2 regions of the Pseudomonas sp. ABa2 genome follow, and region 2 is predicted to be linked to the other one. Evidence: predicted binding sites of a transcription regulator. Region 2 holds the regulator's gene; the other holds the start of a gene.
What was found. The regulator sigma-54, encoded in region 2, starts transcription at its own class of promoters, with help from an activator protein. The targets are predictions, from matches to a motif close to ANTGGCATNNANNTTGCTNT.

Region 1 (7,096 bases), 960 kb from region 2:
GGCAACACCGGGGCGTAATAGGGATCGTCCGGCTTGGCTGTCGGCGCCACGCAACCGCTGCCGAGCAGCAGGCCAGCCAACAGGGGGAAACAGAGTATTTGCCGGTTCATGACCACTACCTCGCGGCGTTCACAACTAAATCAAGAAGGGATCAGAGGTTCTGCGTCACGAAGGACAGCATCTGATCGGCGGTGGAAATCACCTTGGAGTTCATTTCGTAGGCGCGCTGGGTGGTGATCATGTTCACCAGCTCCTCCACCACGCTGACGTTGGAGTTCTCCAGGGTGTTCTGCAGAGTGGTGCCCAGGCCGTTGAGGCCCGGGTTGCCGACCTGCGGCGCGCCGCTGGAGCCGGTCTCCAGGAACAGGTTGTTGCCGATGGCTTCGAGGCCGGCCGGGTTGACGAAGTCGGCCAGCTGGATGTTGCCGATGATCTGCGGCTGGGCGTTGCCGGCGGTGGTCACCGACACGGTGCCGTCCTCGCCGACGGTGAAGGTGCGCACCTCGCCCGGCAGGACGATGGCCGGCTCCAGGGCGAAGCCGCTGGAGGTGACGATCTGGCCGTCGGAGTCGAGGTGGAAGCTGCCGTCGCGGGTGTAGGAGACGGTGCCGTCGGGCTGCAGGACCTGGAAGAAGCCGCGGCCGTTGATCGCCAGGTCCAGCGGCTGCTCGGTGGTCTGCAGACTGCCGGCGGTGAAGATCTTCTGCGTGCCGACCACGCGCACCCCGGTGCCCAGCTGCAGGCCGGAGGGCAGTTCGCTGTCCTGGCTGGACTGGCCGCCCGGCTGGCGGCGGATCTGGTACAGCAGGTCCTCGAACTCGGCGCGATCGCGCTTGAAGCCGGTGGTAGAGACGTTGGCCAGGTTGTTGGAAATGGTGGTCAGGTTCATGTCCTGGGCGGACAAACCGGTCTTGCTGACCCACAGTGCCGGAAGCATATCGACTCTCCTCGGACGCCAGATTCATGGCGCCGCGTGCTGATAATTAGCTAATTTGCAAAACCCGCGCCATGGACGAGGCGTTGTCCTCGGCGGTGCGCATCATCTTCACTTGCAGCTCGAACTGGCGTGACAGCGAGAGGATCGCGGTCATCTCCTCGACGGCGTTGACGTTGCTCGACTCGAGAAAGCCGGAGGTCACCTGCACCAGGGCATCGGCCGGCGCCGCGGCCTGGCCCTTGACCCGGATCAGGCCGTCGCTGCCCTTCTCCAGCGACCTGGGATCGGGGTTGACCAGCTTGATGCGGTCGACCTCGGCCAGCACGTTGGGGTCCTCGCCTAGGGCGCGAATGCTGATGGTGCCGTCCTGGCCGATCTCCACCTTCTGCTCTGGCGGCACGGCAATCGGCCCGGCATTGCCGATGACCGGCAAACCGTTGCCGGTGCGCAGCATGCCGAGGGCGTCGATGTTCAGGCTGGCGGTGCGCACGTAGGCCTCGCTGCCGTCGGGCGCCTGCACGGCGATCCAGCCCTTGCCGCCGACCGCCACGTCCAGATCGCGGCCGGTTTCCTGCAGCGAGCCGGGACGAAAGTCGGTGGCCGGGCGCTCGCTCATGGCGTAGACGCGCGCCGGGTAGCTGTCGCCGAACAGCGGCATGGAGCGCGCCTGCTCGAAGTCGCGACGGAAACCCGAAGTGGAGACGTTGGCCAGGTTGTTGGCGTGCGCGCGCTGCGCCAGGGTGTTGTTGTGCGCGCCGGTCATGGAGACGTACAGCAGCTTGTCCATGGTGATTCTCCGAGAGGGCCTGTTGCCCGTGGCTCTTTGCAAGCTATTCAGCAAGCGCCGTGCCAGATTCGAAAAGATCACTCAAGCATCTGATTTAAAAGGCTTTATCAAAACAGAACGGCAATCCGGAGAACGCCGGCGGCGAGAGTTTGCCGGCGCCGGAACGGCAAAGCGGCAAGCCAGGCTTGCCGCTTTGCCGGAGCAGGTTTCATCAACGCAGGTTGATGATGGTCTGGGTGATGGCGCTTTCGGTCTCGATGGTCTTGGCGTTGGCCTGGTAGTTGCGCTGGGCGACGATCAGGTTGACCAGCTGATCGGACAGCTCGACGTTGGAGTCCTCCAGGGCGCCGGACTGCAGCGCGCCCAGAGTGCCGGCGCGCGGCGTACCGACCACCGGCTCGCCGGACTCGAAGGACTGCACCCAGGCGGTCTTGCCCACCGGCGTCAGGCCCTGCACGTTGGCGAAGTTGGCCAGTACCACCTGTCCCTGCACCTTGGACTGGCCGTTGGTGTAACGGGCGAAGATCACCCCGGTGTCGTCGATTTCCAGGCCGGCCAGCTGGCCGGTGGTATAGCCGTCCTGGCTGACGCTGTTGACCGCGAAGGAACTGGCGAACTGGGTCGACTGGCGCAGATCGATATTGACTCCCGTCGCGTTGGCCGTCGCCCCGTTCGGCCCCCACACCGGCGGCACCGAGTTGTCCGGCGCGGCCGGCACCCAGCTGCTCAGGTCGATGGTGCCGTCGGCGGCCACGGTGAAGCCGGTCGGCGTCGAGGCGATCAGCGCGGCCACGTCGAGCTGGCCGGCGGTGGTGAACTGCAGATCGACGCTGGACGGCGTGGTCAGGGTCGGATCGTCCGGATTGCGCCCGTCGATCAGCACGTTCATGGTCCAGCTGTTGGCCCCGGTCTTGACGAAGTACTGGGTGAAGACGTGGGCGTTGCCCTGAGTATCGTAGATGTTGGTCGAGGTGGACGAGTTGTAGCTGGTCGGATCGGTCGGGTCGAACGGCACGGTGGTCGGCACGGTATTGTTCGAGTTGAGGTTGAAGGTCTGATCCAGGTTGGCGGTGGCGCGCGGCTCCTGGTTGGTGGTCTGGATACGAATGTCGTTGACCACGCCGTTTTGCAGGTTGCCGTTGGCATCGACCGAGTAGCCCTGCAGGCGATAGCCGAAGTTGTTCACCATGAAACCGTCGCGGTCGGTGCCGAAGTAACCGGCGCGGGTGTAGCTGATCTCGCCGTTGTTGCTGGTGACGAAGAAGCCGTTGCCGTTGATCGCCAGATCCAGGGCGTTCTGCGTGTAATTGATGTTGCCCTGGTTGAACTGCTGCGAGATGTCGCCGAGCAGCACCCCGCTGCCCTGCGGGTTGGAGCCGGACCCCAGCACCGAGGCGGCATAGACATCGGCGAATTCGGCGCGCGACTGCTTGAAGCCGGCGGTGCCGGCGTTGGCGATGTTATTGCCGGTGACATTGAGATCCTTGGTCGCGGCGCGCAGGCCGCTGAGACCAATATTGAACGACATGGAGGACTCCTTTGCCGGAACTGCCGGCGGCAATAGTTATTGGCCGATGACTTGCACTTGGGAAATCGGAACGCTGCCGAGGCCGGCGAGGTTGAGCATCAGCTCGCTGCCGCCCAGGGTGACGCTGTCGACGTTGGCCGGCAGCAGGGTGTACAGGCCCTTGGTCTCGTCGCCGTAGGTGGCCTGCGCCTCGAACTTGTAGGTGCCGGGCGGCATCAGCTTGCCGCTGGAATCCTTGCCGTCCCAGATGAAGCTGACGTTGCCGGCAGCCTGCTCGCCCAGGTTGATGCGCGTGACCACCGAGCCGGCGCTGTCGTAGACGTTGACGTAGACGTTGCTGCTGCTGACCGGCAGCACCGTGCTGGCCTTGAAGCTCTCGCTGGTGTCGACCACCGCCTTCTCGCTCGGCACTATGACCTTGCGCCCGACCAGCGACGAGGCCTGCAGCGCCTGCGACGATTGATAGCCGGAGAGCAGCGACTCCATGCTGGTATTGAGCTTCTCGATGCCCTCGACCTGGCTGAACTGCGCCAGCTGGGCGATGAACTCGCCGTTGCCTTGCGGCTCCAGCGGGTTCTGGTTGTTCAACTGGGCCACCAGCAGGTTGAGGAACTCGTTCTTGCCGAGTTCCTTGTTCTGCGTGGTGTCCTGCTTGATCTGGTACTGATCCAGTACCGAACTGGTGCCGCTGACTGTGCTCATGCCTGACTCCCTTTCGCTGACTTACTGACCCAGGGTCAGCACGCGCTGCAGCATCTGTTTGGCGGTATTCATCATTTCCACGTTGGTCTGGAAGGCGCGACTGGCGGAAATCATGTCGGCCATCTCCTCGACCACGTTGACGTTGGGGTAGTACACGTAGCCGCCGGCGTCCGCCGCCGGATGATCCGGCTCGTAGCGCGGCATCAGGCTGCTCTGATCCTCGACCACGCCGAGCACCTGCACGCCACGGCCGGCCTCGTCCTGCTCGGCGAACAGCGAACCGCGGTCGCCGCCCTGGGCCTGCTGGAACACGGTGGCGAACACCGGATGGCGGGCGCGGTAGGTCTGGTCGATGCTCGAGGACACCGTTTCGGCGTTGGCGATGTTGCTGGAGATGGTATTGAGGCGCGTGCTCTGCGCGCTCATGCCGGTTCCGGCGATATTGAAGACACTGGCAAGGGACATGGTCGCGCTCCTTATTCGCCGCGCAGGGCGCTGGTCAGCCCTTTGAACTTGCTGTTGAGGAAGGTGAAGCTGGCCTGAAAGTGCACCGAGTTCTCGGCGTAGTTCGACTGCTCCATCTGCAGGTCGACGGTGTTCTGGTCCAGCGAGGCATGCAGCGGCGTGCGATAGGCCAGCTCGGCCTGGCCGGTGGCGATGCCCTCGGCGCCGATATGGCGGCCGTCGGTGCGCGCCAGGGCGACGTTGCCGCGCTGCTGCTTGGCGCTCTGCGCGGCCAGCACGCTGGCGAAGTCGAGATCGCGCGCCTTGTAGTTGGGGGTATCGGCGTTGGCGATGTTGTTGGCCAACACCTCGGCACGCTGGGCGCGGAAGCCGAGTGCCTGTTCGTGGATACCGAGGGCCTTGCCGAAATTGATGCTCATGCTCTGCAACCTTTGCCGCTGGGGCAGTCTGGTCTTTCCTGCCAGACATTCAGCAAAGCTTGTGCCAACTAATAAATCACTTATAAATCAGCCATTTAAACAAATAACGGGACAACGCAAGCGGCAAAGCGGCAAGCCCTTACCGCCCATAGGCAAGCGAGCGGCAAAGGCCGTTCGACTGTTTGCCGCCCGGCGGTGATGCCGGGGAGCGGCCTCGATCACCAATGGACAGATCGAATGGCGCCCGCGAAAACCGAGTAGCCCGGATGCGATTGCCGGCCAGGGAAGCCCCCCCGGGCTGCCTTCGGGCCACGGAAGGCTCAGGAGAGTGGAAGTCGCCGCTGACGCGCCTCCCACGGGGTGCCGCCTCGGCGCAACGGGGTCCGGACAACGTACAGGCGAGATCCCCAGGCCAGGAAACGCAAACGGGAGGCCAAGGCCTCCCGTTCTGCTCCACTGAGGGCGACCGCGCCACTACTTGGCCTTATAGATGATGCCCGGACTGCACTGCACCATCTGGTACTTCTCGGGCAGGCCGTTGAGCGCCTCGGACGCGCCGAGGAACAGGTAGCCGCCCGGCTTGAGCGTGGCATGGATGCGCGTGAGGATGTCCTTCTTCACCTCGGCGGAAAAGTAGATCAGCACGTTGCGGCAGAAAACGATGTCGAACTTGCCCAGCGCCGCGTAGCTGTCCAGCAGGTTGAGCGGGCGAAACTCGACGCGGTTCTTGATCGGCGCCTTGACCTGCCAGCGACCCGGCCCCTTGGGGTCGAAATAACGCTGCAGGCGCTCCTGGGCCAGGCCGCGGCCCATGGCCAGGCTGTCGTACTCGCCGGACTTGCAGTTGGCCAGCATCGACGGCGACAGGTCGGTGGCGACGATCTGCACCCCGCCCTTGAGCTGGCCGATATTGGTCCGTTCGAACTCGTCGATCGACATCGACAGCGAATAGGGCTCCTGCCCGGACGAACAGGCCGCCGACCAGATGCGCAGGCGCTGCGCCGGATAGGCCTTGATCAACTCCGGCAGCACCCGGTTCTTCAGCACCTCGAAGGGGTAGGTGTCGCGAAACCACAGGGTTTCGTTGGTGGTCATGGCATCGACCACCTGCTCGCGCAGGCCGCTGCGCGGCTGGTTCTGCATGCGCTGCACCAGCTCGCCCAGGGTCTTGATGCCGTTCTGTTCCATCAGCTTGTTCAGACGGCTGGAGACCAGGTACTGCTTGTTGCTGCCCAGCAGAATGCCGCAGGCCTTTTCCAGGAAAGTCCGGAACTGCTCGAAATCCAAATTACCTGAAGACACTAGTGCCGCCTCACCGACCATAACATTCGCCGAAGGTCACCCCTCAGCCCCCATCCGCCACGCGAATCCGCTCGACCACCCTAGAGGCCAGGTCGTCCGGCTTGAACTTGGCGAGGAAATCGTCCGCGCCGACCTTCTTCACCATCGCCTGGTTGAATACCCCGGACAGCGAAGTATGCAGGAGGATATGCAGCTTCTGCATGCGCGGATCGCTGCGAATCTCGGTGGTCAGGGTATAGCCGTCCATCTCCGGCATCTCGATGTCGGAAATCAGCATCAGCAACTCCTCGTCGGGGCGCTGGCCCTCGTCAGCCATCTGCTTGAGGTAATTGAGCGCCTCGCGGCCGTCGTTCAGCGCGGTGACCTCCACGCCCACGGTCTGCAGGCAGCGCGACACCTGTTTGCGCGCCACCGAGGAGTCGTCGACGATCAGCACGTGCTTGGTTACCGCACTGCTCTGCACCTGCTCGTCGATCACCCCGGCGGAGATCACCTCGGAGGTGGGCGCCACCTCGGCGAGAATCTTCTCCACGTCGATGATCTCCACCAGCTGCTGGTCGAGGCGGGTCACCGCGGTCAGGTAGTGATCGCGCCCGGCGCCCTTGGGTGGCGGATGGATCTCCTCCCAGTTCATGTTGACGATGCGCTCCACCGAGCGCACCAGGAAGCCCTGCACCTTGGTGTTGTACTCGGTGATGATCACGAAGCTGGTCTTGAGGTCTTCAAGGGCCGCCCGCCCGGTGGCGATGGACAGGTCGAGAATCGGGATGGTGCCGCCGCGGATATTGGCCACCCCGCGCACCACCGGGCTGGACTTGGGCATGATGGTGAGGTTGGGGCACTGCAGCACCTCCTTCACCTTGAACACGTTGATGCCATACAGCTGCGGGCCTTCCAGGCGGAACAGCAGCAACTCCAAGCGGTTCTGCCCTACCAGTTGGGTGCGCTGGTTAACC
Region 2 (7,096 bases):
GGCCAGCGACATCACCCTGGTCAGCATGCCCAAGCTCGACCTGTACCGCGGCAGCGAACTGCCGTGGAAGGTCACCAGCCAGCGCGCCGAGGTCTCCCCCGGCGGCGTCGAGGTGGAACTCATCGACGACGTGCGCATCGCCCGCACCGACGCCGAGGGCCGCCCGACCATCATCACCAGCAGCCGCATGACCGTGATTCCTGACAAGGAATATGCGCAGACCGAGCAAGCCGTTAGAATCGTCGCGGCCAACGGGGTGACCACGGCACAAGGAATGAAAGCGTACTTGAACGACGGCAGGATGCTCCTGCAGTCCAACGTAAGAGGCCAGCATGAGGTTCGTTAACACCCTCCCCCTGATTCTCAGCCTCGGCGCCGCATTGGGAAGCGCGGCGGCCTGGGCCCTGCCGTCCGACCGCGAGCAGCCGATCCGCATCCAGGCCGACAGCGCCGAGCTGGACGACAAGCAGGGCGTGGCGGTCTACCGCGGCTCCGTGATCATCACCCAGGGCACCCTGAAGATCACCGGCGACACCGTGACCATCACCCAGACCGCCAGCGGCGACATCGACGTGTTCACCTCGGTAGGCAAACCGGCCTACTACGAGCAAAAGCCGGCGGCGGACAAGGAAATCGTCAAGGCCTACGGCCTGACCATCCAGTATTTCGCCAGCAACGAACGCATCGTGCTGATCGACCAGGCCAAGGTGATCCAGGAAGGCAACACCTTCGAGGGCGAGAAGATCGTCTACGACACCCAGCGCCAGATCGTCAACGCCGGCCGTGCCACGGGCACCAACGTCAGCGTGCCGCGCCCGCGTATCGACATGATCATCCAGCCGAAGAACAAACCCGCGGACCAGCAGGCACAGCAGTAATGGCCATTCTCAAAGCCCAACACCTGGCCAAGAGCTACAAGGGCCGCCAGGTCGTCCGCGACGTCAGCCTGAGCATCGAGAGCGGGCAGATCGTCGGCCTGCTCGGCCCCAACGGCGCCGGCAAGACCACCTGCTTCTACATGATCGTCGGCCTGGTGCGCGCCGATCAGGGCCGCGTGCGCATCGACGACCTCGACGTCAGCCACCAACCCATGCACGGCCGCGCCCGCGCCGGGATCGGCTACCTGCCGCAGGAAGCCTCGATCTTCCGCAAGCTGTCGGTGGCCGACAACATCATGGCCATCCTCGAGACGCGCAAGGACCTGGACCGCGCCGGCCGCCAGGCGGAGCTGGAAAACCTGCTGCAGGAATTCCACATCCACCACATCGCCGACAGCCTCGGCATGAGCCTGTCCGGCGGCGAGCGCCGCCGCGTGGAAATCGCCCGCGCCCTGGCCACCAACCCCAAGTTCATCCTGCTCGACGAGCCCTTCGCCGGCGTCGACCCGATCTCGGTGGGCGACATCAAGCAGATCATCCACCACCTCAAGACCAAGGGCATCGGCATCCTGATCACCGATCACAACGTGCGCGAGACCCTGGATATCTGCGAAACCGCCTACATCGTCAACGACGGCCAGCTGATCGCCGAGGGCGACGCCGAGACCATCCTCGCCAACCAGACGGTGAAAGAGGTTTACCTGGGCCACGAATTCCGCCTGTAGCTCGCCCGCTATTTCACTACAGAAATATGGCAAGCCCTAGGCAAAGCCGAGAAGTTCAGGCATATAATTTGCTTCCTGGTGGCGCCGCGGCGCCCTGTAGTGGAAGGCGTAACCCGCCGGTGAATTAAGGTCTGCAATGAAACCATCGCTAGTCCTCAAGATGGGCCAGCAGCTGACGATGACCCCGCAGCTGCAACAGGCTATCCGCCTCCTCCAACTGTCGACCCTGGACCTGCAACAGGAAATCCAGGAGGCACTGGAGTCCAACCCCATGCTCGAGCGCCAGGAAGACGGCGACGACTTCGACAACAGCGACCCCATGGCCGACGGCGCGGAAAGCGCCGCGCCCACCCCGAGCAAGGAAGACAGCTACCAGGAAACGACCCCCACGGTCGACAACCTGGAAGAGGGCGAATGGGGCGAACGCATCCCCAACGAGCTGCCGGTCGATACCGCCTGGGAAGACGTCTACCAGACCAGCGCCAGCAGCCTGCCGAGCAACGACGACGACGAGTGGGACTTCACCACCCGCACCTCCAATGGTGAGAGTCTGCACAGTCATCTGCTCTGGCAACTGAATCTGGCTCCGATGTCGGACAAGGATCGACTGATCGCCGCCACCCTGATCGACTGCATCAACAACGACGGCTACCTGGAAGAAAGCCTCGAGGAAGTCGCCGAATCCTTCGACCCCGAGCTGGACGTCGAACTGGACGAGGTGGAAGTGGTGCTGCACCGCATCCAGCAGTTCGAGCCGGCCGGCATCGGCGCCCGCGACCTGCGCGAATGCCTGCTGCTGCAACTGCGCCAGTTGCCCGCCGGCACGCCCTGGCTGAGCGAGACCCAGCGCGTGGTCGGCGACTACCTTGAACTGCTCGGCAGCCGCGACTACGCCCAGCTGATGCGCCGCAGCAAGCTCAAGGAAGACGAGCTCAAGCAGGTCATCGACCTGATCCAGCGCCTCAACCCGCGCCCGGGTTCGCAGATCGAGTCCAGCGAGCCGGAATACGTGGTGCCCGACGTCATCGTGCGCAAGCACAACGACCGCTGGCTGGTGGAGCTGAACCAGGAGGCCATGCCGCGCCTGCGGGTCAACCCGCAGTACGCCGGCTTCGTCAAACGCGCCGACTCCAGCGCCGACAACACCTTCATGCGCAACCAGCTGCAGGAAGCGCGCTGGTTCATCAAGAGCCTGCAGAGCCGCAACGAGACGCTGATGAAGGTCGCCACGCAGATCGTCGAGCACCAGCGCGGCTTCCTCGACTACGGCGACGAGGCGATGAAGCCCCTGGTGCTGCACGATATCGCCGAGGCGGTGGGCATGCACGAGTCGACCATCTCGCGGGTCACCACGCAGAAGTTCATGCACACCCCGCGCGGCATTTACGAGCTGAAATACTTCTTCTCCAGCCACGTCAGCACCGCCGAGGGGGGCGAATGCTCGTCCACCGCGATCCGCGCCATCATCAAAAAACTGGTTGCCGCAGAAAACGCGAAAAAGCCGTTGAGCGACAGCAAGATCGCTGGTTTACTGGAGGCACAAGGCATCCAAGTCGCCCGTCGGACAGTCGCTAAGTACCGCGAATCCCTCGGCATAGCGCCCTCCAGCGAGCGCAAGCGACTGATGTAGGCCAGATCGATTGGAAGCCTCTCGCTTCCAAGCCAAAGTGTTCCGGCGGCGGGTCGCATAGGACCCGCCTCTTACACAAGGCAACAAGGAGAAAGCGGTATGCAAGTCAACATCAGTGGACACCAGCTGGATGTGACCGACGCCCTGCGTGACTATATCGGCGAGAAACTCGGCCGATTGGAACGCCACTTCGACAAGATCACCAACGTTCAGGTGACCATGGAGGTCGAGAAGCTCAAGCAGAAGATCGAAGCTACCCTGCACGTCGCCGGCGGCGAGGTCGTCGCCAACGCCGAACACCAAGACATGTACGCCGCCATCGACCTGTTGGCCGACAAACTCGACCGTCAACTCATCAAGCACAAGGAAAAGCAGCTCGAACGCCTGCAAGGCGCCACGGCCCGCTGACATTCCCCATCCATGATCCGACTTGAAAACATCCTGACCCCCGGCCGTTCCCTGGTGAACGTGCCGGGCGGCAGTAAGAAACGCGTGCTCGAACAGATCGCCAATCTGGTGGCACGCGACCTGCCCGACCTGGATGCCCAGGACATCTTCGAAAGCCTGATCGCCCGCGAGAAGCTCGGCTCCACCGGCTTCGGCAACGGCATCGCCATTCCCCACTGTCGCCTGGCCGGCTGCAGCGCGCCGATCAGCGCGGTGCTGCGCCTGGACACCGCGGTGGACTTCGACGCCATCGACGGCGCCCCGGTCGACCTGCTGTTCGTCCTGCTGGTGCCGGAAGCGGCCACCGACGCCCACCTCGAACTGCTGCGCCAGATCGCCAGCATGCTCGATCGCCAGGACGTCCGCGAACGTCTGCGCCAGGCCCCGGCCAGCGCGGATCTGTACCAGGTGGTCGTGGACATCCAGAACGGTCAATAAGCATGCGCCTGATCATCGTCAGCGGTCGCTCCGGCTCGGGCAAGAGCACCGCCCTCGATGTACTTGAGGACAACGGCTTCTACTGCATCGACAACCTGCCCGCCGGCCTGCTGCCGGATCTGGCCGAACGCGCCCTGCTCAACACCGAGATGCTGCTGCCGCAGGTGGCGGTGTCGATCGACGCGCGCAACCTGCAGAGCCACCTCAAGCGCTTCCCGGAACTGCTCGAACAGGTGCGCCAGCGCAACATCCGCTGCGACATCCTCTACCTCGACGCCGAAGACGAGACCCTACTCAAGCGCTTCTCGGAAACCCGCAGGCGCCATCCGCTGACCGACGAGAACCGCTCGCTGGCCGAGGCCATCGCCGATGAGAGCCAGGTACTGGCGCCCATCGTCGACCTGGCCGACCTGAAGATCGACACCACCCACCTCAACCTCTACCAGCTGCGCGACAGCCTCAAGCTGCGCCTGCTGGGTCAGCCTGAGCCGGGCACCGCCTTCCTGATCGAATCCTTCGGTTTCAAGCGCGGCATGCCGGTGGACGCCGATCTGGTGTTCGACGCGCGCTGCCTGCCCAACCCCTACTGGAAGCCGGAACTGCGCGACTTCTCCGGGCTGCAGCAGCCGGTGGTCGACTACCTGGCGGCGCAACCGGAGGTCGAGGAAATGTACCAGGACATCCTCGCCTACCTGGAGAAATGGCTGCCGCGCTTCGCCGCCAGCAACCGTGCCTATGTCACCATCGCCATCGGCTGCACCGGCGGTCATCATCGCTCGGTATACCTGGCCAACCGCCTGAGCCAGGCGCTGAAAAAACCGCTGAAGAACGTCCAGGTGCGTCACCGCGACCTCAGCTAAGGAACTCCGCCGCGATGCCAGCCCGTGAAATCACCATCATCAACAAGCTCGGCCTGCACGCCCGCGCCGCCGCCAAGTTCGTCGGCGTGGCCAGCACCTACCCCTGCCAGGTGCGCATCGGTCGCTCCAGCGACAGCCTGGTGGACGGCAAGAGCATCATGGCGGTGATGATGCTGGCGGCCGGCAAGGGCACCCCGGTGCACCTGCACACCGAGGGCGAGCAGGATCACGAGGCGCTGGACGCGCTGGTCGGCCTGATCGAGAACTACTTCGAGGAAGGCGAGTAACCCCCCCAAAAAACCACAAGGCCACCCGCGGGTGGCCTTGTCGTTTCGGCCCATCTCAACTGCCGGCGACGGTCATCTTCTCGATCAGCACCGAGCCGGTGCAGATATTGCCGCGCCGTTCCAGGTCGCGGCCGACCGCGACGATCTGGCGGAACATGTCGCGCAGGTTGCCGGCGATGGTCACCTCCTGCACCGGGAACTGGATCTCGCCGTTCTCCACCCAAAAACCGGCGGCGCCGCGCGAATAGTCGCCGGTGACCAGGTTCAGGCCCTGGCCCATCAGCTCGGTGACCAGCAGGCCGCGCCCCATGCGTTTGAGCAGAGCGACCTGGTCTTCGTCGCCATGGCTGACGAACAGGTTGTGCACGCCGCCGGAGTTGGCCGTGCTCGGCAAGCCCAGCTTGCGTCCGGAATAGGTGCCGAGCACATAGGACACCAGCTCGCCCTTGTCGACGAAGGACTTGGCGTAGGTGGCCAGGCCGTCGCCGTCGAAGGCGGCGCTGCCCAGCGCCCGCGGCAGGTGCGGGCGCTCGTCGAGGCTCAGCCATTCGGGGAACAGGCGCTGGCCCAGCGCACCTTCAAGGAAGGAGGAATGGCGGTACAGGTTGCCGCCGGAAATCGCCGCCAGCAGGTGGCCGAACAGGCCGCCGGCCAGCTCGGCGGCGAACAGCACCGGCACCTCGCAGGTCGGTACCGGGCGCGCGCCGAGGCGGCTCACCGCGCGCAGCGCGGCGCGCCGGCCGATCTCGCCGGCGTCGGCGAGCAGTTCGCCCTGGCGGTTGACGTCGTACCAGTAGTCGCGCTGCATCTGCCCTTCGCCGCCGGCGATCATCACGCAGCTCAGGCTGTGGCGGGTGCTGGCGTAACCGCCGACGAAGCCATGGCTGTTGCCGTAGACGCGGCAGCCCTGGTGGGTGTTGAGGCTGGTGCCGTCGGCGTTGTTGACCCGGGCATCGGCGGCAAAGGCCGCCGCCTCGCAGACCAGCGCCTGCTCCACGGCCTGCTCGGGGCTGATCGACCAGGGATGGTAGAGATCCAACTCGGGCAGCTCGCGGGCCATCAGCGCGGCATCGGCCAGGCCGGCGCATTCGTCCTCGCTGGCGTGCCCGGCAATCGCCAGCGCTGCCGCCACCGTCTCGCGGATCGCCGCGCTGCCGGTGGCCGAGGTGCTCGCCGAGCCCTTGCGCTGGCCGACGTAGAGGGTGATACCAAAGCCCTGATCGCGATTGAACTCGACGGTTTCCACCTCGCCCTGACGCACCGTGGTGGACAGTCCCTGGCCGGCGGACACCGCCACCTCGCAGGCGCTGGCGCCCTGGCGCTTGGCCTCGGCGAGAATCTCTTCGACCTGCGCCTGCAACTGGGGCAGGGCCTGCGGGCCGATCACCTCTACTTCACTCATAACCACTCCGATTCTCAAAATAAGCTGCAAGCCACAAGCAACAGCCGAGTCCGCTCCCATCTTGCCGCTTGAAGCGTGCGGCTTGAAGCTGCCCCTACTGCTATCATGGCGGCGTTTCCCACTGGACCCGCCCCATGTCTGATTCCTTCGACGACTTCTCCCTGGAGAAGAGTAAATCCCAGGTCAAACGCGAGCTGCATGCCCTGCAGGAACTCGGCGAGCGCCTGACCACGCTCAAGCCGGACCTGCTGGCCAAGATGCCGCTGACCGACGCCCTGCGCCGTGCCCTGGCCGAAGCGCCGAAACACACCGCCAACGCCGCGCGCAAACGCCATATCCAGTTCATCGGCAAGCTGATGCGCGAACAGGATGTCGAGGCGATCCTCGCCATGCTCGACCAGGTGGACAGCTCCACCCGCGAATACAACG

Region 1: a site for sigma-54 is predicted at 4,888-4,907, ahead of flgB (flagellar basal body rod protein FlgB). Genes of this name have one in related genera too.

What each region holds. Positions count from the first base shown of each region.
Region 1 covers NZ_CM155239.1:1,824,289-1,831,384, reverse strand. Annotated here, with positions in the region: gene flgH (flagellar basal body L-ring protein FlgH) at 1-110, opposite strand, end outside; gene flgG (flagellar basal-body rod protein FlgG) at 152-937, opposite strand; gene AC1G9C_RS09035 (flagellar basal body rod protein FlgF) at 984-1,724, opposite strand; gene flgE (flagellar hook protein FlgE) at 1,936-3,252, opposite strand; gene flgD (flagellar hook assembly protein FlgD) at 3,289-3,954, opposite strand; gene flgC (flagellar basal body rod protein FlgC) at 3,976-4,419, opposite strand; gene flgB (flagellar basal body rod protein FlgB) at 4,431-4,838, opposite strand; gene cheR (protein-glutamate O-methyltransferase CheR) at 5,313-6,140, opposite strand; gene AC1G9C_RS09005 (chemotaxis protein CheV) at 6,184-7,096, opposite strand, start outside.
Region 2 covers NZ_CM155239.1:866,305-873,400, reverse strand. Annotated here, with positions in the region: gene lptC (LPS export ABC transporter periplasmic protein LptC) at 1-346, shown strand, start outside; gene lptA (lipopolysaccharide transport periplasmic protein LptA) at 333-878, shown strand; gene lptB (LPS export ABC transporter ATP-binding protein) at 878-1,603, shown strand; gene AC1G9C_RS04220 (RNA polymerase factor sigma-54) at 1,740-3,233, shown strand; gene hpf (ribosome hibernation-promoting factor, HPF/YfiA family) at 3,333-3,641, shown strand; gene ptsN (PTS IIA-like nitrogen regulatory protein PtsN) at 3,654-4,118, shown strand; gene rapZ (RNase adapter RapZ) at 4,121-4,978, shown strand; gene AC1G9C_RS04200 (HPr family phosphocarrier protein) at 4,993-5,265, shown strand; gene pmbA (metalloprotease PmbA) at 5,321-6,667, opposite strand; gene yjgA (ribosome biogenesis factor YjgA) at 6,802-7,096, shown strand, end outside.